One region of the Litchfieldia luteola genome, then DNA from elsewhere that is predicted to be linked to it. Evidence: predicted binding sites of a transcription regulator. Region 1 holds the regulator's gene; the other holds the start of a gene.

Region 1 (11,370 bases):
GGTTGGCTTATCCGTTGACTCCACAGCTAATCTCCAAGCAGCAACTGTTTCATTACCATCTGCTGGACGAATAACTCCAAGGTGTGGCATTGCACGCAATGAAGGAAGCTGCTCAATAGGCTCATGAGTAGGTCCATCTTCTCCAACTGCAATGCTGTCATGTGTGAATACATAAGTAACCGGAAGTTTCATTAAAGCAGCCAATCGAATAGCAGGTCGTAAGTAATCAGAGAATACGAAGAATGTACCTCCATAAACTTTCACCCCACCATGTAGTGCCATTCCGTTAAGAGCAGCACCCATCGCAAACTCACGAACACCAAACCAAATGTTACGGCCACTATAATCTTCTGGAGTGAAATCATTTGCACCTTTAATCATTGTGTTGTTAGATCCAGCAAGGTCTGCTGATCCCCCAAAGAATTGTGGAACATGATTGGCGATAGCATTTAATGCTTCACCAGAGGATGCACGCGAAGCAAGGCTCTTTCCTACCTCATAAGTGGGTAATTGAGTTTCCCAGCCTTCTGGTAGTTTTCCGGAAATCGCTGCATCTAATTGATTACCTAGCTCGGGATATTTTTCTTTATACTGAGAGAACAATTGATTCCATTCTTGTTCTTTCTTTTTACCTGGCTCAAGGATTGTTGAATGGAAATGTGAGTAAACCTCTTCAGGAACATGAAAATCATTATCAAAAGTCCAATTGTAGGTTTCTTTGGTAAGTTTTGTCTCATCTACTCCTAAAGGTGCGCCATGAACTCCTGATGTACCAGCTCTGTTTGGCGATCCGTATCCAATTGTAGTCTTAACTTCAATTAAAGTAGGACGGGATAGATCCCCTTTTGCCTCTTCAATTGCCCTTGAAATCTCCTCAATACTATTTCCATCTTCTACACGGATATATTGCCAGCCATATGAATCAAAACGCTTCTGAACACTCTCTGAGAATGAGCGATCTAAATCCCCATCCAAAGAGATGTCATTTGAATCATATAAAACAACTAATTTTCCTAATTTCAGGTGGCCAGCTAGTGACGCAGCCTCAGCAGAAACACCTTCCATTAAATCACCATCACCACAAATACTATATGTAAAATGATCAACTACTTCAAAACTTTCTTTATTATAGGTTTTAGCCAAGTGACGTTCTGCCATCGCCATACCAACCGCCATCGCAATACCTTGTCCAAGTGGACCAGTTGTTGCATCTACTCCAGGGGTATGACCAAATTCAGGATGTCCAGGCGTTTTACTACCCCATTGTCTGAATCCTTTTAAATCGTCAATCGAAAGCTCATATCCACTTAAGTGTAATAAACTATAAAGTAACATTGAACCATGGCCAGCAGATAATACAAATCGGTCACGATTAAACCATTCAGGGTTGCTTGGACTAATGTTCATGTGTTGTGTCCATAGTGAATATGCCATAGGCGCGGCACCCATCGGCATTCCCGGATGACCTGAATTTGCCTTTTCAATCGCGTCAATTGATAGTGTACGAATCGAACCAATTGCCAAATCTTCAATAGTATGTGTCATTTGTAACGTTCATCCTTTCTAATAAAACCTCTATGTATACTCTACTATCATATATTGACGAAGAAAAATGCACAACTCTTCTTCACTGAATTGTCAAGATTTAATTTCATCGCCAATATGAGTAGTATGCACAATAAATAAGAATACATAGCATAATACCTATGTATTCTTCCAATAAATAATTTAATTTAATCGTTGATTTTTACTCTTTTTTAGCTTTTCAGGAGTAACGTCTGTACCAGTTGGATCAACAATTTTTACGGTATGAAGAGTATCTGTCATTGAATTTCTAAAGGTTTGTATATATTCTTTACGTAATCCTTGCTGCTCAACCACTTCTTCAGGAGTTAAGCCTTCATTTTTTGATTTTTTTGAAAGCTCATTAATTCGAGCAATTTTTTCTTTTGATAGCATGTTGAAAACCCCTCTTAGAACATTTATGGATAGTTTCCATCTTACTAAAGTAAGGTGGGGTTTACAAGCTATCAGACTTATAGAATTCTTTTGCCCTCAAATTTTAACTATACTTTGTAATAGCTTATTCACTTGCATATGTATGAAGTTTATCAAGATCTTCGATGGATTTAATTGGAATGAAAAGTGTATCGCCTGGCTTTAATTGATTTGAGTCTACCCCGTTATTTGTTTCTACCCAAATAACAAAGTCAGAAAAACTAAGGTTGTGCTGTTCTTTAAATGCGTTGTTTATTTCCCATAAAGTATCACCATGATTTATTGTAATCTCTAGATAACTCTCTTGGTTATGTGTTTTTATAGTAGAATCACTAATTGCAAAAGACATAGCGATTAATAAAAATGTAAATAAAACATAATAGATTCCTGATATTTTTCTTTCTTTCATATTAATTACCCCCAACACGAATATTTGTTCGTATGTTTATATTTACAGTATAATACGAACAAACGTTTTGAGTCAACGTCTTTTTTCGAACTTATGTTTGTACTAATAGGAAAATCATGCTATAATCTAGTTAATTAATAGAAGATACGAGGTGCAAGCGTATGACAAAAATATCAAAGAGGCAACAGGATATCTTAAACTTTATTAAAGAAGAAGTTAAAGCAAAAGGATATCCGCCTTCTGTTCGTGAAATTGGAGAGGCAGTCGGTCTAGCGTCTAGTTCAACAGTTCATGGTCATTTATCTAGGTTAGAAAGTAAAGGATTGATTCGTAGAGATCCTACCAAACCTAGAGCAATTGAAATACTAGAACTAGACTCATCTAGCCATATTCCCAAAAGCAACGTAATAAACGTTCCAATTATCGGTAAGGTTACTGCAGGGCTCCCTATAACAGCCGTTGAAAATATCGAAGAGTTTTTCCCACTACCAGATCGGTTTGTATCTCCTGACGACAATGTATTCATGTTAGAAATTATGGGGGAAAGTATGATTGAAGCCGGAATTCTTGATGGAGATTTAGTTATCGTACGCCAACAACAAACAGCCAATAATGGAGATATTGTTGTAGCTATGACTGAGGATGATGAGGCAACGGTTAAGCGTTTCTTTAAAGAGAAGGACTATATTCGTTTGCAACCTGAGAATTCAAGTTTAGAACCTATTATCCTACGAAATGTCTCAATCTTAGGAAAGGTAATTGGTGTATATCGTACAGTTCACTAAGCAAAAAGGAAGACTGCTATAATCATGCGGTCTTCCTTTTTTATGGTTTATGAGATTATATTATAAAAGGCCTCCTAACATAGTCAGGAGGCAGATATTTTTTAGTACATTGACATATATTGTTCTCTTTCCCAAGGATGAACCTGCGTACGGAACATATCCCATTCAATCTCTTTAGCTTCTACAAAGTGTTCGAATAAGTGTTCGCCTAGTGCATTTATGATAACTTCGTCTTTTTTAAGCTGATCAAGAGCTTGAGCTAAAGTCGCTGGAAGATCTTCAATTCCTGCTTCTAGACGCTCTGCTTTGTTCATTACATAAATATTACGATCAATAGGTGCTGGAGGAGTTAATTTATTCTTAATTCCATCAAGGCCAGCAGCTAAAAGTACTGCCATAGCTAAATATGGGTTCGCTGCAGGGTCTACACTTCTAACCTCAACACGAGTACTTACTCCACGTGAAGCAGGAATACGAATAAGTGGACTTCTATTACGAGCAGACCACGCTACATAACAAGGTGCTTCATAACCAGGAACTAAACGCTTATATGAATTTACAGTAGGGTTTGTTACAGCTGTAAATCCAGGTGCATGCTTAAGGACACCAGCAATAAATTGACGAGCAGTATCACTAAGTTCTAAATTACCTGAAGTGTCATAGAATGCATTTTTTCCGTTACTAAATAATGAAACGTTACAGTGCATTCCTGATCCATTCACTCCGAATAATGGTTTTGGCATGAACGTAGCATGAAGCCCATGTTTACGAGCAATTGTTTTTACTACTAATTTGAAAGTTTGAATATCATCACATGCTTTTAATGCATTTGCATATTTAAAATCAATTTCGTGTTGACCAGGTGCTACTTCGTGGTGAGAAGCTTCAACTTCAAAGCCCATCTCTTCTAGTTCCAGTACGATATCACGACGACAATTTTCACCTAAGTCCGTTGGAGCAAGGTCAAAATAACCACCATTATCATTCAATTCTAGAGTAGGTTCACCTTTTGCATCTAATTTGAATAAGAAGAATTCTGGCTCTGGCCCTAAGTTAAAATCTGTAAATCCTAATTCTTCCATCTCTTTTAACATGCGTTTTAAATTCGTACGTGGATCACCTGCAAATGGTGTTCCATCTGCATTATAGATATCACAAATTAGTCGTGCTACCTTCCCTTTTTCGGCAGTCCAAGGGAAGATTACCCAAGTATCTAAATCTGGAAATAGATACATATCAGATTCTTCAATTCTAACAAATCCTTCAATTGATGAACCATCAAACATCATTTTATTATCAAGTGCTTTTTCAAGTTGGCTAACTGGAATCTCAACATTCTTAATTGTCCCAAGGATATCCGTAAATTGTAGACGAATATACTTAACATTTTCTTCCTTTACAATGCGAAAAATATCTTCTTTAGAAAACTTTGCCATATTAATACTTCCCCCTTAAAAATTTTAAAATGTATTGCGTAATCAATTAATGAAAAAATCTAGACATATCACCTTGTCTTAAGGTAGATCTGTTAAACCTTCCTGCATCAATTAATTCTGCTTTTAATAGTTTCCTCAATTCGATATCAGATAGGTCTTTTTTAACTGGCTTATCTTCAATCATTTTTTGTTGTTCTACTTGCTTTTTCATTTCAAAGAGTTGTTTGATTCCAGCTAAGTTTACCCCTTGCTCAATTAATTTCTTAATCTCAAGGAGACGGTCAACATCATTAAAGGAAAACATCCTTCTATTACCTTCTGTCCTTGCCGGAAAAATTAATTTATTTTCTTCATAGTAGCGGATTTGCCGAGCAGACAACTCTGTTAATTGCATCACTATTCCGATTGGAAACAAAGGCATAGATCGTCTCATGTCGTCACTCACAGCAGTTCCTCCTTTTTCCTTGTATAACCACATTATATGTCATGTCAGAAAAAGTGTCAACATCATGTAAGGAAATCTAACATGGTTTTTTAAAAAAATAAAAAGGACAACTTAAGTTATCCTTTTCCTTAAATTTTTATTAACTTTTTAGAAATTAATTGATCTATTGCAGTACATATTGCAATTTTCACATGGGAATATGTTAATCCCCCCTGTACATAAGCTACGTATGGTGGTCGAAGTGGTCCGTCTGCAGTTAGTTCGATACTCGCACCTTGAATGAAGGTACCAGCTGCCATTATAACGTCATCTTCGTAACCAGGCATGTACGCAGGGTAAGGTGTTACATGAGAATTGATAGGCGAAGTATATTGAATTGACTGACAAAAGGCAACCATCATGTCTCTGTCATTAAACTGCACAGATTGTATCAAGTCTGTTCTCTCACTGTCCCATTTCGGATGGGTATTTAGGCCAATTTCCTCTAAAATTGCAGAGGTAAAGATTGCTCCTTTTAATGCTTGTCCCACAACATGTGGTGCAAGAAAAAATCCTTGATACATTTCCTGCAAGCTATATAGAGACGCACCCGCTTCTGCACCAATGCCCGGTGAGGTCATTCGGTAGGAACACGCTTCAACATATTCTTTCTTCCCTACAATGTAACCCCCTGTTTTAGCAAGACCGCCACCTGGGTTTTTAATAAGTGAGCCCGCCATCAAATCAGCTCCAACATGACAAGGTTCAAGCTCTTCCACGAATTCTCCATAGCAGTTATCAACAAAAACGACAACATCAGGATTTATTTCTTTAACGAATGATATCATTTCTTTTATTTGCTCTATTGTAAAGGATGGTCTTGTCGCATATCCTTTTGATCGTTGAATTCCTATCATTTTTGTATTACTCTTCATTGCCTTTTGAACAGCTTCAAAGTCTACAGTGCCCTCTTCTGTTAAATAAACCGTATTATAGCTAATATTAAATTCCTTCAACGAACCTACACCAGTACCACGTAACCCCACAATTTCCTCGAGTGTATCATAAGGCCGGCCTGTAATATATAGCAATTCATCATTAGGGCGCAAAATTCCGAATAAGGAGATGGAAATAGCATGAGTCCCTGAGATAATTTGGGGTCTAACAAGAGCAGTTTCCCCTCCAAGCACATCTGCGTACACCTTCTCAAGTGTATCTCTCCCAATATCATCATACCCATATCCTGTAGACGGAATGAAGTGTGAGTCGCTCACCTTATACTTTTGTAAACTTTTTATTACTCGATACTGATTTACCTCTATTCTTTGATCTACCTGTTTGTGTTGCTCGACAATTTTTTCTTCTACCTTTGATACTAAACGTTTTAAAAATTCCCCATTATTTAATTGTGCAAACATCATTTTCTCCTTTTACGCTTGAAAATTCTTTAGTTGTCCAGTTAGTGAGTGACTAGGCAAAATAAATCCATTACACTCGTACATTTCAGTACTATCATTATAATGTAAATCCTTAAGAATCGTATCACTTTTTAAGCTAGCTAGTAATTTTCCTTCTGTACTAGGTAATGAAACTCGGTATTCGTTCATCATATGAATCATTTCATCTTCTACCTTTAACTTAAGGTCAAGGAGATCATTTTGATCAAATGCACTTATAATAATCGAATCACTAGTCGAACTCGGGACAAAATCAGGGTGTTTCTTGTCTGCTTTATTATAGACAGTAACAATAGGTATTCCCTCAACCTTAAGTTCATCCAAAATCTCATATACTGTTTTTTCATGATTAAATGAATCTGGATTTGACGAATCAACAACATGGAGGATTAAGTCGGCCTCTTTAACCTCCTCTAAGGTTGATCTAAAGGCTGCTACCAATGCCGTAGGCAAGTCTTGAATAAATCCTACCGTATCTGTCAATAAGGTTGTTAATCCACATGGTAGGATCATCTTTCTTGTCATCGGATCAAGTGTTGCGAACAAGAGGTTTTCTTCAAATGTTCCCGCTTCTGTTATCCGATTAAACACTGTTGATTTTCCTGCATTTGTATATCCAACTAGGGCAATTTGATAGGCATTATTTTTCTTCCTGCGCTCACGATATCGTTCTCTATGCTCAACTATGACGGATAACTGTTGTTTAATATCATCAAGCCGTCTACGAATATGCCTCCTGTCAGATTCAAGCTTAGTTTCACCTGGACCTCTTGTACCAATACCTCCCCCTAAACGAGACAACTGAAGCCCCTTACCTACGAGACGCGGAAGTAAATACTGTAGTTGAGCAAGCTCTACCTGCAGTTTACCTTCCTTGGAATTCGCTCTTGAAGCAAAAATATCTAATATTAACTGTGTCCGATCAATAACACGAGCTTGTAACTTTTCCGACAGATTTCTCACCTGACTTGGAGAAAGCTCATCATTGAAAATTATGATATCTGGTTGTAGTTCACTTTCTAGGTTGACTAATTCTTCAACCTTTCCTTTCCCTATATATGTAGCAGAATGCCTTCTCTCTCTCTTTTGAGTAAGAATTGCCACTACCTGACCTTTTGCTGTCTTAGTTAATGATTGAAGTTCCTCAAGAGAATATTCAAAACGTGTTTCATCCATATCGGCTAATTGACATCCAACTAAGATTACCCTCTCTTGCTCAGTGTTTTGTACTTGATTCACAGACTTTCCTTCTTTCCTATAAAATTCATATAAACATCTTAACAAAACTAAGGCAAATAAACTAATTATATATATATATATAATAAACTGTTGCAATATAATGTCTTTGTAGATATTATCTAATATGGAATCGACATCTATGAGTGTATCGGAAAGGAAAATTGTGATGACTTGGGATGTACTAAGTATTATTGGAACAATTGCGTTTGCTGTAAGTGGAGCTATTGTTGCATTAGAGGAAGAGTATGACATTCTAGGTATTTATATTCTAGGAATTGTAACTGCGTTTGGTGGCGGAGCAATACGAAATTTATTAATAGGTGTTCCTGTATCAGCACTCTGGGAACAAGGCCTATTATTTCAAATTGCATTATTTGCAATTACAATTGTATTTTTGTTTCCTGCCGGATTACTTAAGCAGTGGAGAAAGTGGGGAAATTTTTTTGATGCAATTGGTCTTGCTGCCTTTGCCATACAAGGAGCATTATTTGCGACAAATATGGAGCACCCATTAAGTGCAACTATTGTAGCAGCCGTTTTAACTGGTAGTGGTGGAGGCATAATTCGTGACCTTCTCGCCGGAAGAAAACCACTTGTTTTACGTTCTGAAATATATGGGGTTTGGGCCATTTTGGCTGGTTTGGCAGTTGGACTTGGTTTTGCAAGTTCACCATTTGAACTTTACTCATTATTTATTATTATTGTTGTTCTTAGGGTATTATCTTTCACGTATAACTGGAAACTACCACACAAACCAATGAAACCTTCAAGATCATTTCTACACTTTTAAGAGGCTGCTAAGCAGCCTCTTTTTTTAAGTAAGTTTAGTCTTTAAGAATTAAGTCCTGATTCTTTATTGTCATTAATTCCTCGCGTTCTTCTGACTCGCTTAGTAAAAGCCTCATCGCTTGGGCTCGAATTGATTTTTCGATAATATTTCGTACATATCGTCCATTACTGAATGATGAGGTCCCAGGACTATCTTGTTTGATTGAATATAAATGATCTCTAAACTTCCATTCTGCCTCTTTACTAAACACATACTCTCGCTCTACTAGCATCCTAGAGGCAATATCCATTAACTGATCAACGGTATAGTCTGGAAAATCAACAACAAGTGGAAATCTAGAGTATAAGCCCGGATTTAATGACAGGAAGTGATTCATCTCTTTAGAATAACCGGCAAGAATCAGCACAAAATCATGCTGTTTATCCTCCATATGCTTTACTAAAGTATCTATCGCTTCCTTTCCGAAATCCTTCTCTCCACCTCTAGCTAAGGAATAAGCTTCGTCTATGAACAAGATACCACCTAATGCCTTCTTAATTAAATCACGGGTCTTTTGAGCTGTATGGCCAATATATTCACCAACTAAGTCAGCACGTTCAGCCTCAATCAAATGACCTTTTGATAAAACATTCATTTGAAAAAAGAGCTTTCCTAGGAGTCTAGCTACAGTTGTCTTACCAGTACCAGGATTACCTTTAAACATCATATGAAGCGCTTGTTTCCCAGGTTTTAACCCCTGTTCTTCACGTTTTTTATTAATATAAATCCATGCATAGACTTCCTTTACAACACGCTTAATTTCATCCATTCCAACAAGCGCATTCATTTCATCTTCGATCTCTTTAAGAGCCGCATGTTTTACATGAGACCTCTTAGGGACGGGTTCCGGGGAAGAGGGATTAACAACTTTCAATTTTTTCTTTTGGCCATTTAAAATTACATTTATTTGTCCATTATTTTTCATTGTTATTGGTTGATCCAAAAGCTCTCACCTCTCAGTCTTTACCATTATACGTATAGCTTATAAAATTGTGACAAATGCCTATGTTTCGGCTGGTCACCATTTTAGTAAAGTGATGTAAATTCCATAGATTGTAGGTTAGGCAAGAAAACTAGGTTTACAGTCTGTCTTTTTCTATCAAAATTCTTCAAAATCTTTACTTTTTCCATGTCGAAATCAGACTTCTTGTCTAATTTTGCGCTTTCCCAAGAAATATTTTCCTCTTACAACATATAGAGTTTTTATGAGATTTATGAGAGGTTCTTACTAAAAAAAATAAAAAAGCAGCCTTTAAGGAGAAAAGGCCACTTTTAAGGGAATCATTTATTCAAGTTCTAATTGAATATTCTTTTGTGGTGAAAATGTGGAAATAGCATGCTTATAAATTAACTGCTGTTTACCCTCTGTTTCGAGCAATACCGTAAAATTGTCAAATCCCTTAATCAAACCACGTAGTTGAAACCCGTTTAAAAGAAATACTGTTACAAATGTATTATCTTTTCGAAGCTGATTTAAAAATTGGTCTTGAATATTGATTGCTTGTTTCATGAATTCGTCCTCCTCTATTCTCTATATTGATTAGTATTCGATTAAATTCTTAGCTTTCCTGCTATATATTTGAAAATTTCATTTATCTTTTCATCAAGCATTGAACTTCCAACACCTGTCATATCGAACCATTGAACATCCATCTTATTTCTAAACCATGTTAATTGCCTTTTGGCGTAACGCCTAGAATTTTGCTTCAATTGCTCAATAGATTCCTCCAAGCTACTTTTCCCATCAATATATTGATAAATTTCCTTATAACCAATTGCTTGGATTGATTGGCAATCTTTAAAGCCTCTCTCATAAAGAGACGTTACTTCTCGAAGTAATCCCATATTCATCATTTCATCTACTCGAAAATTTATTCGTTCATAGAGGATGTTTCGGTCCATCGTTAATCCTATGAGGGCTGTATCGTAGATCAACTCCCCTTCCTGCGTTTCTTGAGTTTCAGAAGCAGTTTTTCCAGAACTATGATACACTTCCAATGCTCTAATCACCCTACGGACATTGTTTGGATGAATCTTGTCAGCACTTTGTGGGTCAACCTGTTTCAAAAGATTATGTACAACTTCAATACCTTCTGTTAGGGCCATTTGCTCTAAACTTTTTCGGTAATTGTCATCTGAAGGTGATTCTGAAAACTTATAATCATAAATAACGGATTGAATATATAGGCCTGTTCCCCCCACGATCATAGGAAGTTTTCCTCGAGAGGTAATCTCCGTAATTAGATTTCTAACTAACTGTTGAAATTCTGCAACAGAAAAGTCTTCATCCGGTTCTTTTATATTTATTAGATGGTGTGGAATTCCTTCCATTTCTGCACTTGAAATTTTAGCTGTTCCTATATCCATCTCTTTATATATCTGCATTGAATCTCCACTAATGATTTCAGCATTTAGTATTTTTGCTAATTCTATGCTTAGCTTTGTTTTACCAACAGCTGTTGGACCAATCAGCACCACAAGCTTTTCTCTCTTTTTCTCTCCCAATAACCATCACTACTTTCAATTAAAAGGTAGTCTAGCGATAGTAAACGCTCTATAATGGCGAACACCAAACTAGTATATCCATTTTATTTCAAAAAATATCAGATATTTAATAAAAAAGTGAAAAACGATAATGTTTTTCACTTTTACATAACACGTTTAAATAATTTCTCCATCTCATAAGTCGTAAAATGAATGATAATGGGTCTACCATGAGGGCAAGTAAATGGATCAGAAGTACCTCTCAAGGTTTCAAGTAGTGTAAACATATCCTCATTTCTAAGATGGTGA
Region 2 (11,370 bases), on a different contig from region 1:
TCCATTGAACCCATAACGAACATTGGTAAGACGAAGAAAATGATAGTTATAAAGGGAATAAGATGTGAAATGAATGCTTTTTTCGCATGTTCTCTTACCTCTTGGTCCTGTACTATAAAATAAACTGCGATTGGTAGTAAAAATCCCGCAAAGAAGATGCTGAAGTAACATAGTGAAGAAATGATTTTATTTGTTTCCATTTTTATCAACTCCTTATACATACATATACGGAGTTGATGTTAATTAGTTTCAAATTTTTATAAAAGGAGAAAAAAAGATTTTATGGCTAAACAAACGTTTGATTGGTTTTTTCAAGTGCTTGTGTGGCAAGGGCTCAACCCTATTCATCAAACGTTTGTTTAATTTTTGGTCGTTTTTAATCAAACGTTTGTTTAGTCTTACTACAACTTGAATGTTGACCGTTCCTTTGCGCTGCAGACACTTGCTTTCCGCGGGGAGGAAGTCGAGCCTCCTCGACGTTCCGTCTGTGGGGTCTCGACCTTTCCTCTACTTCCCGCAGGAGTCAAGTGTCTTCCGCTCCAATCCACTCTGTAGATATGATAAGAATAAACTCACTGAAAATAAACTAAAAAAAGATCAACCAACAAGTGATTGATCTTTAGAAATTATTTTGTTACAGTCTCTTTTTCTTTGATTAGTTCTTTCATTCGTTTTCTGTCTCGTTCTAGGATTGGTTTTAGGTAGTGGCCTGTGTGGGATTTTGGGTTGTTGGCAAGGTCTTCTGGTGTGCCTGTGCCTACGATTTGTCCGCCTTTGTCTCCGCCTTCAGGGCCTAGGTCTACTAGGTAATCAGCAGCTTTGATTACGTCAAGGTTATGTTCGATCACTAAAACTGTATCTCCATTTTCCACAAGTCTTTGCAGGACTTTTAAGAGTCGAGCGATATCATCTACATGTAGTCCGGTTGTTGGCTCATCGAGGATGTAGAATGATCGTCCTGTTGAGCGTCGGTGCAATTCAGAGGCTAGTTTAACACGTTGCGCCTCTCCTCCTGAAAGAGTGGTTGCGGGTTGGCCAAGTGTGATATACCCTAGTCCTACATCGAAAATAGTTTGTAGCTTACGTTTAATTTTTGGGATATTCTCAAAAAAGGTTAGTGCATCTTCGACTGTCATGTCTAAAATATCAGAGATATTTTTATCCTTGTATTTAACTTCTAATGTTTCACGGTTGTATCGTCTTCCATGACAGACTTCACATGGAACATAGACATCAGGGAGAAAGTGCATTTCAATCTTGATAATTCCGTCACCACGGCAAGCTTCGCATCTTCCACCCTTTACATTAAAGCTAAAGCGACCTTTTTTATAACCACGTACTTTCGCTTCATTTGTTGTCGCAAACACATCACGAACATCATCAAACACACCAGTGTAGGTTGCTGGATTTGAACGAGGTGTTCGACCGATTGGTGATTGATCAATATCAATTACTTTTTCAAGGTACTCAATTCCCTTTACTTCCTTATGCTCGCCTGGTCTACTTTTTGAGCTGTATAGACGTTGTGCTAATGATTTATGAAGGATTTCATTAACCAATGTACTTTTTCCTGAACCAGAAACACCTGTTACAGCAATAAACATTCCTAATGGAAAGCGTACACTTACATTTTTAAGATTATTTTCAGTTGCACCAAGGACTTCGATGAAGCGCTCATCTGGTTGACGACGCTCAATTGGTAATGGAATGAACTTTTTTCCTGATAAGTATTGACCTGTTAAAGAATTTGGGTCATTCATTACATCTTCTGGAGAACCAGCAGAGATAATTTGCCCCCCATGAACACCTGCGCCTGGTCCTATATCAATTAAATAATCTGCTGCCATCATTGTATCTTCATCATGCTCAACAACAATTAATGTATTTCCAATGTCACGCATGCTTTGAAGGGTGGAAATCAAACGATCATTGTCTCTTTGATGTAACCCTATGGAAGGCTCATCTAGTATATACAGAACGCCAGTTAACCGCGAACCAATTTGAGTGGCAAGACGAATACGCTGTGCCTCTCCTCCAGAAAGAGTTCCTGCAGCACGATTTAATGTTAAATAATCTAATCCTACATTAATTAGGAAACCTAATCGTTCTTCAATTTCACGGAAAATCATTCGAGCAATTTGCATTTCCTTTTCAGTCAGTTCTAGAGATGAGAAAAAATCATGAGCCTCATTAATTGAAAAAGATGTGACCTCTCCTACATGCTTTCCTGATATAAGAACAGCAAGGCTTTCTTTCTTTAATCTGTACCCTTTACAGCCTGGGCAAGGCTGCTGTGCCATGTATTTTTCCATTTGCTCACGGATATAGTCGGAGCTTGTATCATGATAGCGTCGTTCAACATTCTTAATGATACCTTCAAAGGCTACATAGTTCTCACGGACTTGTCCAAAATCATTTTCATAGCGGAAATAGATTTCTTCTCCATCACTTCCGTACAAAATTTTATCCATTAGATGTTTTGGAATATCCTTTGCTGGTATATCTAAATCAATTCCGTAATGATTGCAGACTGATTCTAATAACTGTGGATAATATTGTGAACTTGTTGGTGCCCATGGTGCAATGGCATGCTGCCGTAATGTAAGATCCCAGTTAGGAATGACTAGATCAACATCTACCTCCAGTTTTGAACCAAGACCATCACATTCCGGACATGCTCCAAACGGACTGTTAAAAGAGAACATTTTCGGCTCTAATTCACCAATTGAAAATCCACATTGGGGACATGCATGTAGTTCTGAGAAGAGTAATTCCTCTTGTTCCATTACATCAATAATGACTCGTCCTTCACCAAGCTTTAAGGCAGCCTCTAACGAATCAGCTAAACGCGATTCAACACCTTCTTTAACTACAATACGGTCAATAACCACTTCAATGGAATGCTTCTTATTTTTTTCAAGTTCAATATCATCTGAGAGTTCTTGCATTTCACCATTTACACGAACACGTACATAGCCTTGTTTTTTAACATCTTCTAACACTTTTACATGTGTACCTTTACGTCCAGATACTACAGGTGCCAACACCTGAAGCTTCGTACGCTCAGAATATTCCATAATGCGATCCACCATCTGCTCAATTGTTTGAGAGGTGATTTCGATATGATGTTTGGGACAGGTTGGCCTTCCTACTCTTGCAAACAATAATCTTAAGTAATCATAAATTTCAGTAACCGTACCGACAGTTGACCTGGGGTTACGGCTTGTTGTTTTTTGATCAATTGAAATTGCTGGTGATAAACCTTCAATTGCGTCTACATCTGGCTTATCCATTTGCCCTAGAAATTGACGAGCATAGGCTGAAAGTGATTCAACATAGCGGCGTTGACCTTCTGCATAAATCGTATCAAATGCGAGTGAAGATTTCCCTGAGCCAGATAAGCCAGTTAGGACAACTAGCTTATCTCTGGGTATCGTGACATCGACATTTTTTAGATTATGAGCCCTTGCTCCCTTTACGATAATTTTATCCATTGCCATACTACTGTCATCCTTCCGCCTTTAGCACTAATAGAAGATCACGAAGCTCTGCTGCTCGTTCAAAGTCAAGCGCTTTTGCTGCCTCTTTCATTTCTACTTCTAAATCCTTGATTACTTTTTCTCGTTCTTTCTTCGTTAAATTTGATAGCTTCGGAGTTGCATCGTAGTCTTCTGTAACCTCAGCAGCATGAGTAGCTTTGATGAGATTATGAACATCCTTCTTAATCGTCTGTGGTGTAATTCCGTGCTTTCTATTGTATTCCTCTTGTATTTCTCGACGTCGTCCCGTTTCTCTTATTGCAATCTCCATTGAGTTCGTCATTTTATCAGCATACATAATAACCCTTCCGTTCGCGTTACGCGCTGCACGACCAATGGTTTGAATTAGTGATCTCTCTGAGCGCAGGAAGCCTTCTTTGTCTGCATCTAAAATGGCTACAAGTGAAACCTCTGGAATATCCAGACCTTCTCTTAATAGATTAATTCCAACTAACACATCATATTTACCTAAACGAAGATCTCGAATAATTTCAATACGTTCTAATGTCTTAATTTCTGAGTGCAAATAGTTCACTTTAATCCCAATGTCTTTTAAGTAATTTGTTAGGTCCTCAGACATTTTTTTCGTCAAGGTGGTTATTAACACACGTTCGTTTTTCTCAACCCTTTCCTGAATTTCACCCAGTAGATCATCAATTTGACCTTGGATTGGTCGAACATCAATTGGTGGATCAAGTAATCCAGTTGGTCTTATGATTTGTTGTACAACCTCTGGTGTTTTTTCAAGCTCGTAGGGACCAGGTGTTGCTGAAACATAAACAATTTGGTCAATATGGTTTTCGAATTCTTCAAACCGTAGTGGACGATTATCCATGGCAGATGGTAAACGGAAACCATGATCTACTAGTACCTGTTTCCTTGCCTGGTCACCGTTAAACATCCCACGAATTTGCGGGATTGTTACGTGTGATTCATCAATGACGATTAACAGATCCCTTGGAAAGAAGTCCATTAACGTATATGGAGTGGACCCTGATGGCCTTAAGGTTAAATGGCGTGAATAGTTCTCAATTCCTGAGCAAAAGCCCATTTCACGCATCATCTCAAGGTCATACTTTGTGCGTTGCTCTATCCGTTGCGCTTCCAGTAATTTTCCATTATCTCGAAATTCTTTTAAACGTTCCTCTAGCTCCACTTCAATATTTTTAATGGCAATTTGCATTTTTTCCTCACGGGTAACGAAGTGGGATGCCGGGAAAATTGCAACATGATCACGGTCTCCGAGAATTTCACCAGTCAATGCATCTACTTCACGAATTCTTTCAATTTCGTCTCCAAAAAATTCAATTCGAATACAGTGCTCATCTTTAGATGCTGGGAATATCTCTACCACATCACCGCGCACACGGAAAGTCCCACGTCGGAAGTCGATATCATTTCGTTCATATTGAACATCTACTAGCTTATGTAATAATTGATTTCGCTCAAGCTCCATTCCCACTCGTAGGGAAACGACAAGCTCTTTGTATTCTTCTGGCGAACCTAGACCATAAATACAGGAAACACTCGCAATGATGATGACATCTCGACGCTCGAATAAGGCAGAAGTAGCAGAGTGACGAAGTTTATCAATCTCATCATTGACACTCGAATCTTTTTCAATAAATGTATCAGACGATGGAACATAAGCCTCAGGTTGATAGTAATCGTAGTAACTAACAAAGTATTCAACCGCATTATTCGGGAAGAATTCTTTGAACTCACTATAAAGCTGACCTGCTAATGTTTTGTTATGGGCAATGATGAGGGTTGGTCGATTTAGTTCTTTGATTACGTTTGAAATCGTAAAGGTTTTTCCAGTTCCAGTAGCCCCTAATAAGGTTTGATGTTTCTTTCCTGCATTAATTCCTTCGATAATTTGTTTGATTGCTCTTGGCTGATCGCCTTGTGGTGAATACTTTGAGACTAACTCAAATTGATCCTTCACAAAAAAGCCTCCATTCGGAAATGTTGATCTATTGTTAGTATTAGTTTCAATTCAGATTTGCATTTGATACCTTTTCTAGGCTGAAAAATAAGGTCCGATCTTGTTGTAAAAATATTGTACCACAACTTTAGTAAAAATCACCAAAAACACGAACTGATATTCGATTTTTTGTGAGTATTTTTTTTAAGGAAAGTATTTACCTGTTTTAGGAAAGTAAGTACTCTCTTCAGGTAAGTATTTTCACGATTAAGTTAAGTATTTAAACGTTTGAATTAAGTATTTATAGAATACAGGTAAGTATTTCTATTTAATTGGAAAAATCAACTCTTTTTCAAAAAAAAACAGCGGCATTTCCTCAACGGAAGCCACTGCTTTATTTATCCTTTATATCCTTCTACCATTTTTTTCGAATAGATATATCCCGCTGCTAATGAAATCACATCAACTACACCAATTAAGATTGAGTCAGTGTAGCCCTGATATACGGACGCTACAAGTAGCAAGATTGTTAATAGAGTTCCTACATATAAGCTATAAGTTACTCTCGTAAACAGAATGACTAATAAGCATGGAAGAATCAACGCAAGTAATAATTTTATCAACATATGGATAACCCTCTCCCTAATTCCATAACTCTACTATACAATAAGTTTGTTTTAAAAAGGAAGATTGTATATTGGATCAACAAAAAAATAGGTAAATAAATTATTTTCCATTATTTCTTAAATACCTATTTACATTTTCATCCAAACCATTTAAATTATATTTATCACTAAAATAAATTTTAACGGTAAATAAAAATTTAAAGGAGTGTTTTTAAAATGCTTCAACTTTTAAAAAATAAGGAATTTTTCCGTTTTTGGCTTGCACAGGTGATTTCACACTTAGGAGATGGAATCACAAGAATTGCAGTAATCTATTTAATTGCCACATTATCTAAAGATCCACTAATGATTGGTCTTGTTATATTTGCACAACTACTTCCTACAGCCGTTTTCGGTATTTTCTTTGGCCCCTTAGCAGACAAATATTCAAGAAAATGGTTGATGGTAATCTCAGATTTGTACAGAATGATGATCATTTTATTGATGATTCCTTTTCATGACTCAGTGCCAATCCTAATCACTCTAATTGCTCTTCAAGGAATTGGATCCGCTCTATTTGATCCAGCACGTTCGGCTTCTATACCGGACTTAGTTGGTGAAAAGAATATTCAAGCTGCGATTGGCTTGTCACAAGGTACACGAGCAGCAATGGATATTATCGGCCCATCAATTGGTGGTGTGCTAATGTTAATGAATAACTTTACTAGTATCTTTTTCCTTGATGCCATAACATTCTTATTATCAGCTCTACTCATCTTAACTTTGCCAATAGTCAGAGCCAAGCAAGACACTACTCAAAATGCACAAGAAAACTACTTTGAGTCTATCGTATCTGGTGTGAAACAAGTAACAGGCATTCCTGCTTTACGTTTCCTACTCATCCTTCTTATTCCTGTAACACTAGTTGCTGGGGTATTGAATACAAATCTTGTTGCGGTTTTAACAAATGTATTCGAAGTAACACCTGCCCACTTTGGTTTGCTAGAATCTGCAATAGGTGTCGGGGCCATTGCTGGTGCAATTGTCATTGGACCACTTCTTCTAAAACTAATTAGACCTAGTAATCTATTACTACTAGGAACAATGATTATGGGGTCTTGGATGATTTTAGTTCTTCCATTAAATGAAGCAAGATTAGCGTTTGGAATCGGTCCAATCTATATATGGTGTATAATGGTAGGGGTTATTAATACGTTAATCAACGTACCTTTAAGTAGTTTATTTTTAGGAACAACACCCGCTTATTTTAGAGGAAGAGGCTCAGCGCTATTAGGTGTTACTGCAAGCGCATCCCAAATGATTGGTTTACTTGCAGGTGGCTGGTTAGCAGGTGTAGCTGGCGTTTTAAATGGAACCGCGATATCTGGAATACTGCTAATCTTCTCAGTAATTGCTTTTCCATTTCTTAAAGGATACAAAGAGCTACACAAAATTAAACCTAATAATCAAGCTACTCCTACGGTTGCACCAGAAAATGCTGAACTTGTTATAGATTAATTGTGGAGGTCTTAATATGGCTAGTAGTAAAAAAATTACCGATATTGAACTTGCAAAAATTCTCATGGATCCAAGGAGAAGAAATATTTTTGATATAGCAAAAGATGAACCAGTTACTGTTACACAAATTGCAGAAGCATTGAATGAAAAGCCATCAAGACTTTATTATCATGTAAAAAAGCTTGAAGATGCAGGACTACTAGAGTTGGTTGAAACTCGTCAGCAAGGTAACTTAATCGAGAAATACTACAAATCTGTATCTGGCTTTGATGCATTCGAACTAGACAAATCTCTCTTAGCTGAACATTCTGATACAGTGATGGCTGAGGTTATGAGATTACTTGAACCTGGTTTAAGATTGCTATCTTCTGAACTAAAAAACAACAAAGATTCTTATGAAAAACAAGTAAGTTTATCCATAAATTTTTCTGATTTAACCGGGAAAGAATGGCTTGAGGCCAATTCCAATATGGTATATGCCATTAGGGATAAGGCGGAAGTTAAGAAAGATATAGCAGAGGAAATGGGAAATCAGTTTTCCATGACAAAAGAAGAACTTGAAAAAAAATCAAAGTACACATTCTTGGTATTGAGTTATAAGAATGACGATGCTGAGAATCTTGAATAAATGAGCCATTTAGGAGGCTATTATGTTAATACTTCAAACAGAACGACTGATCTTAAGAAATTGGGAACAAAATGATGCTGAAAAAGCATTCCTCTTTTGGGGAAACAATGAAACGATGCACTATTGTGCAGGTGGAATGACTAAGGAGGAAGTGGAGCAGACAGTCTCATCATACATTCGATTCCAAGATACCTTTGGTTATACAACACTTTTTCCGGTCGTTGAAAAAGAAACAAATGACTTAATTGGCATTTGCGGTTTTCAAAAAACAGGTGAAGAAGATGTCTTAGAATTTTTATATCACTACCGCCAAGATACTTGGGGGAAAGGCTATGCCTATGAAGCAGCCAAATCTATTTTTCCTTATACTATTGAAAAGCTTAAACCTAAAAAAGTGATAGCCAGTGCTGCAGTTGAAAATATCGGATCATGGAAAATTCTTGAGAAACTTAACTTCTCATTTAACGAGGAAAAATGGTGTGAAGATACACAAATGAATGAAAGATATTATGAGTATATCGTGTAAAAATAAAGAGTAAGCACAGTCTATTGCTTACTCTTTTAAGATTATTGAGCTACATCTCCATATTCTCCATCACAATGTTGATGATCTCCATAAATCATAGACAGCATTTCAGTTGATGCATCAGAATTTACACTCTTGTAATCCTTTGCAAAATGCTTTAACGTATCGCAAATTCCGACATTGTCCTCCCCAATACTCTCAGACCAGCTCGCAAAGTTACGATAGTCTTGTAACGGGTCATACGATTCAAACGATGCAACAACATCATATGAATCTCCGAGTGTGGTTACTTCAATGCCATGATATGTATCGGGGTGTGACTCATCGTATTTGACGCAAGCGTAGAAAATCATGTTTTCTTACCCAACTCCTCATAGTGAAATTTACTAAGGTTAGTTTGAGCAAGAAATGAAAAAATATGTTACTTGTTTATTTTATCCAATAAAGTAGAAAGTGGCATTTCATTCATGGAAGAAAGTCTATAGCTATAAGAAGTAAAAGCTAGCTGTTCTGTTACTGGATTTGGAACAATGACGCATGATATTCCTGCTTTAATTGCTGCTGTAGAGCCGTTAACTGAATCTTCAAAAGCAATAGCTTCTTCAGGAGCTATATCAAGGCCTTTTAGTGCTTGAATATATAGCTCAGGGTCAGGCTTAACTTTTGCTACGTCATCTTTTGTTCTTATCACTTCAAAGTATTCAAGAATCTTGTATTTTTTTAGATAGCTTGTAACCCAAGCACGACTAGAGCTAGATGCGAGTCCTATTTTCAATCCTAATTCCTTTGCTTCCTTTAGGTATTCTTCTACACCTTCTCTAAGGGTAAGGGTATCTATTTTCGTTTTATATAGTTCGTGGGCAGCTTTTTCTATATCATCTCTTGTAAATGGCTTGGTTGCATGTTTCTCAAGATAGGCATAAAGCACTTCATCCGTTGTTCCAATCACTTTTGCAAATTCCTCTAAGGCCAACTCGACTCCATATTCTAATACAGTCTCTTTATAAACCTCATACCAAATTGACTCTGTATCAACAATTAATCCATCAAAATCAAAAATGACTCCTTTGATTGACATGCCTACCCTCTCCCCCTACTTACCTCTTTTCGATTAAATTCATACCCTCTAACAAAGCTTTTGCATCTGCATTTAAATAATCTATTACCTGTTTCTTCAGCAAAAGGTGTTCTCGTTTCGATATTGTAAGTTTGACACCTCTAATATCGAATTTCGTTGCATAGGTATTGACAGCAAGTATCATAGATTTTTCTTCTCTTGTTAAAGGCTGATGTTCTGGGTTATTTTTTTGATCAATAAGAAAATCTAAAAGTTCTCGTGCATTCTTTTTTAAAAGCCTTTTATAATCATACTCTGATAGAAGTTGTTCATTCTCTTCAATGTACTTTCGTGCTGTAATTAAATCTAAATCATCCATACATTTATTAATTCGTTCGATTAGCTCATTAATTTTCATGGATTATTCACTCCTATCTAGTGATTTACTGAGTTAGAACTTGTTAAAGTAGAAAAAACTAGTTATTACACTAGTTTTTTAACTAACTTTACTATCCGACTGTAAGTAGGATTCAAAATCTTCTTTTGAAAGTGGTCTTGAGATGTAATAGCCCTGAATTTCATCAGCACCAATTGATTTGACGAATTCTAGCTCTTCATCCTTTTCTACACCTTCAGCAACTACACTCATTCCAAGCCCATGGGCAAGTTGGGTGATTGCTTCGGTAATGGCAGCACGATCATGATGCTCATGTAAGTCTTGAATAAAGGATCGGTCCACTTTTAATGAATGAAGTCGGAATTGCTTTAAATATTGCATCGATGAGTAACCTGTTCCAAAATCATCTAGTGCAATAATAACCCCTAACTCTTTAAGTCTTGTTATCGATCGAATCGTGAACTCATCTTGTACCATTAATGTACCCTCTGTAATTTCAATTTCTAACCACTGTGGTTCAAGACCTGTTTCTGCTAATATTCTTTCGACTATCTCATCCATTTTGGAGCGTTGAAATTGTACCGCAGACACATTGACAGCAATACGGATTGGTGTAAAGCCCGCATCTTGCCACTGCTTATTTTGTTCACATGCTCTTTTAATGACCCATTCGCCAAGAGGTACAATGAATCCTGTCTCCTCAGCTAATGGGATAAAATCTGCTGGGGGAATCAATTCCTGATTGTTTTTATTCCAACGGAGTAGTGCTTCCACTCCCGAAATACTCCCTGTATTTGCATTTACTTTTGGCTGATAAACTAAGTAAAATTCCTCATCGTGTAGCGCACGTTTAAAATCACTTTGTAATCCAAAACGATAGCTATTTGCACGTTCCATCGTTTCCTCATAAATACGATAGTTTCCACCACCACTCTTTTTCACAACATAAAGCGCCTTATCTGCCTCGCGTAGTAATGCTTGTACATCTTGTGCTTCACCTGGATAAATAGCAACTCCAATGCTAGTGTTTCCAGGAACAATTTGTCCACCTATTACGAATGGTTCAGCGAAGATGTGTAAAATTTCTTGTGCAATGCTGTCAGCTTCTTCTTTTGAGACAGATGGCAACAGTAGTGCGAACTCATCACCGCCAAATCTCGATATTAAGCCTTT

The links. The regulator LexA, encoded in region 1, represses DNA repair genes until DNA is damaged. The targets are predictions, from matches to a motif close to CGAACATATGTTCG.
Region 2: the regulator LexA is predicted to act here: its motif matches at 5,637-5,650, upstream of uvrB (excinuclease ABC subunit UvrB).

Annotation. Positions count from the first base shown of each region.
Region 1 covers NZ_JAGGKM010000002.1:233,920-245,289, forward strand. The annotation lists gene tkt (transketolase) at 1-1,545, opposite strand, end outside; gene J2Z26_RS06015 (DUF896 domain-containing protein) at 1,729-1,959, opposite strand; gene yneA (cell division suppressor protein YneA) at 2,084-2,407, opposite strand; gene lexA (transcriptional repressor LexA) at 2,569-3,192, shown strand; gene glnA (type I glutamate--ammonia ligase) at 3,294-4,628, opposite strand; gene J2Z26_RS06035 (MerR family transcriptional regulator) at 4,675-5,073, opposite strand; gene J2Z26_RS06040 (methionine gamma-lyase family protein) at 5,202-6,470, opposite strand; gene hflX (GTPase HflX) at 6,483-7,748, opposite strand; gene J2Z26_RS06050 (trimeric intracellular cation channel family protein) at 7,915-8,538, shown strand; gene spoVK (stage V sporulation protein K) at 8,573-9,502, opposite strand; gene hfq (RNA chaperone Hfq) at 9,863-10,087, opposite strand; gene miaA (tRNA (adenosine(37)-N6)-dimethylallyltransferase MiaA) at 10,129-11,082, opposite strand; gene mutL (DNA mismatch repair endonuclease MutL) at 11,226-11,370, opposite strand, start outside.
Region 2 covers NZ_JAGGKM010000005.1:330,942-342,311, reverse strand. The annotation lists gene J2Z26_RS16120 (magnetosome magnetite crystal formation protein family) at 1-200, opposite strand, end outside; gene uvrA (excinuclease ABC subunit UvrA) at 627-3,500, opposite strand; gene uvrB (excinuclease ABC subunit UvrB) at 3,508-5,487, opposite strand; gene J2Z26_RS16105 (DUF2198 family protein) at 5,865-6,092, opposite strand; gene J2Z26_RS16100 (MFS transporter) at 6,309-7,589, shown strand; gene J2Z26_RS16095 (winged helix-turn-helix domain-containing protein) at 7,606-8,217, shown strand; gene J2Z26_RS16090 (GNAT family N-acetyltransferase) at 8,240-8,743, shown strand; gene J2Z26_RS16085 (hypothetical protein) at 8,785-9,096, opposite strand; gene J2Z26_RS16080 (HAD family hydrolase) at 9,165-9,815, opposite strand; gene J2Z26_RS16075 (hypothetical protein) at 9,841-10,218, opposite strand; gene J2Z26_RS16070 (sensor domain-containing protein) at 10,297-11,370, opposite strand, start outside.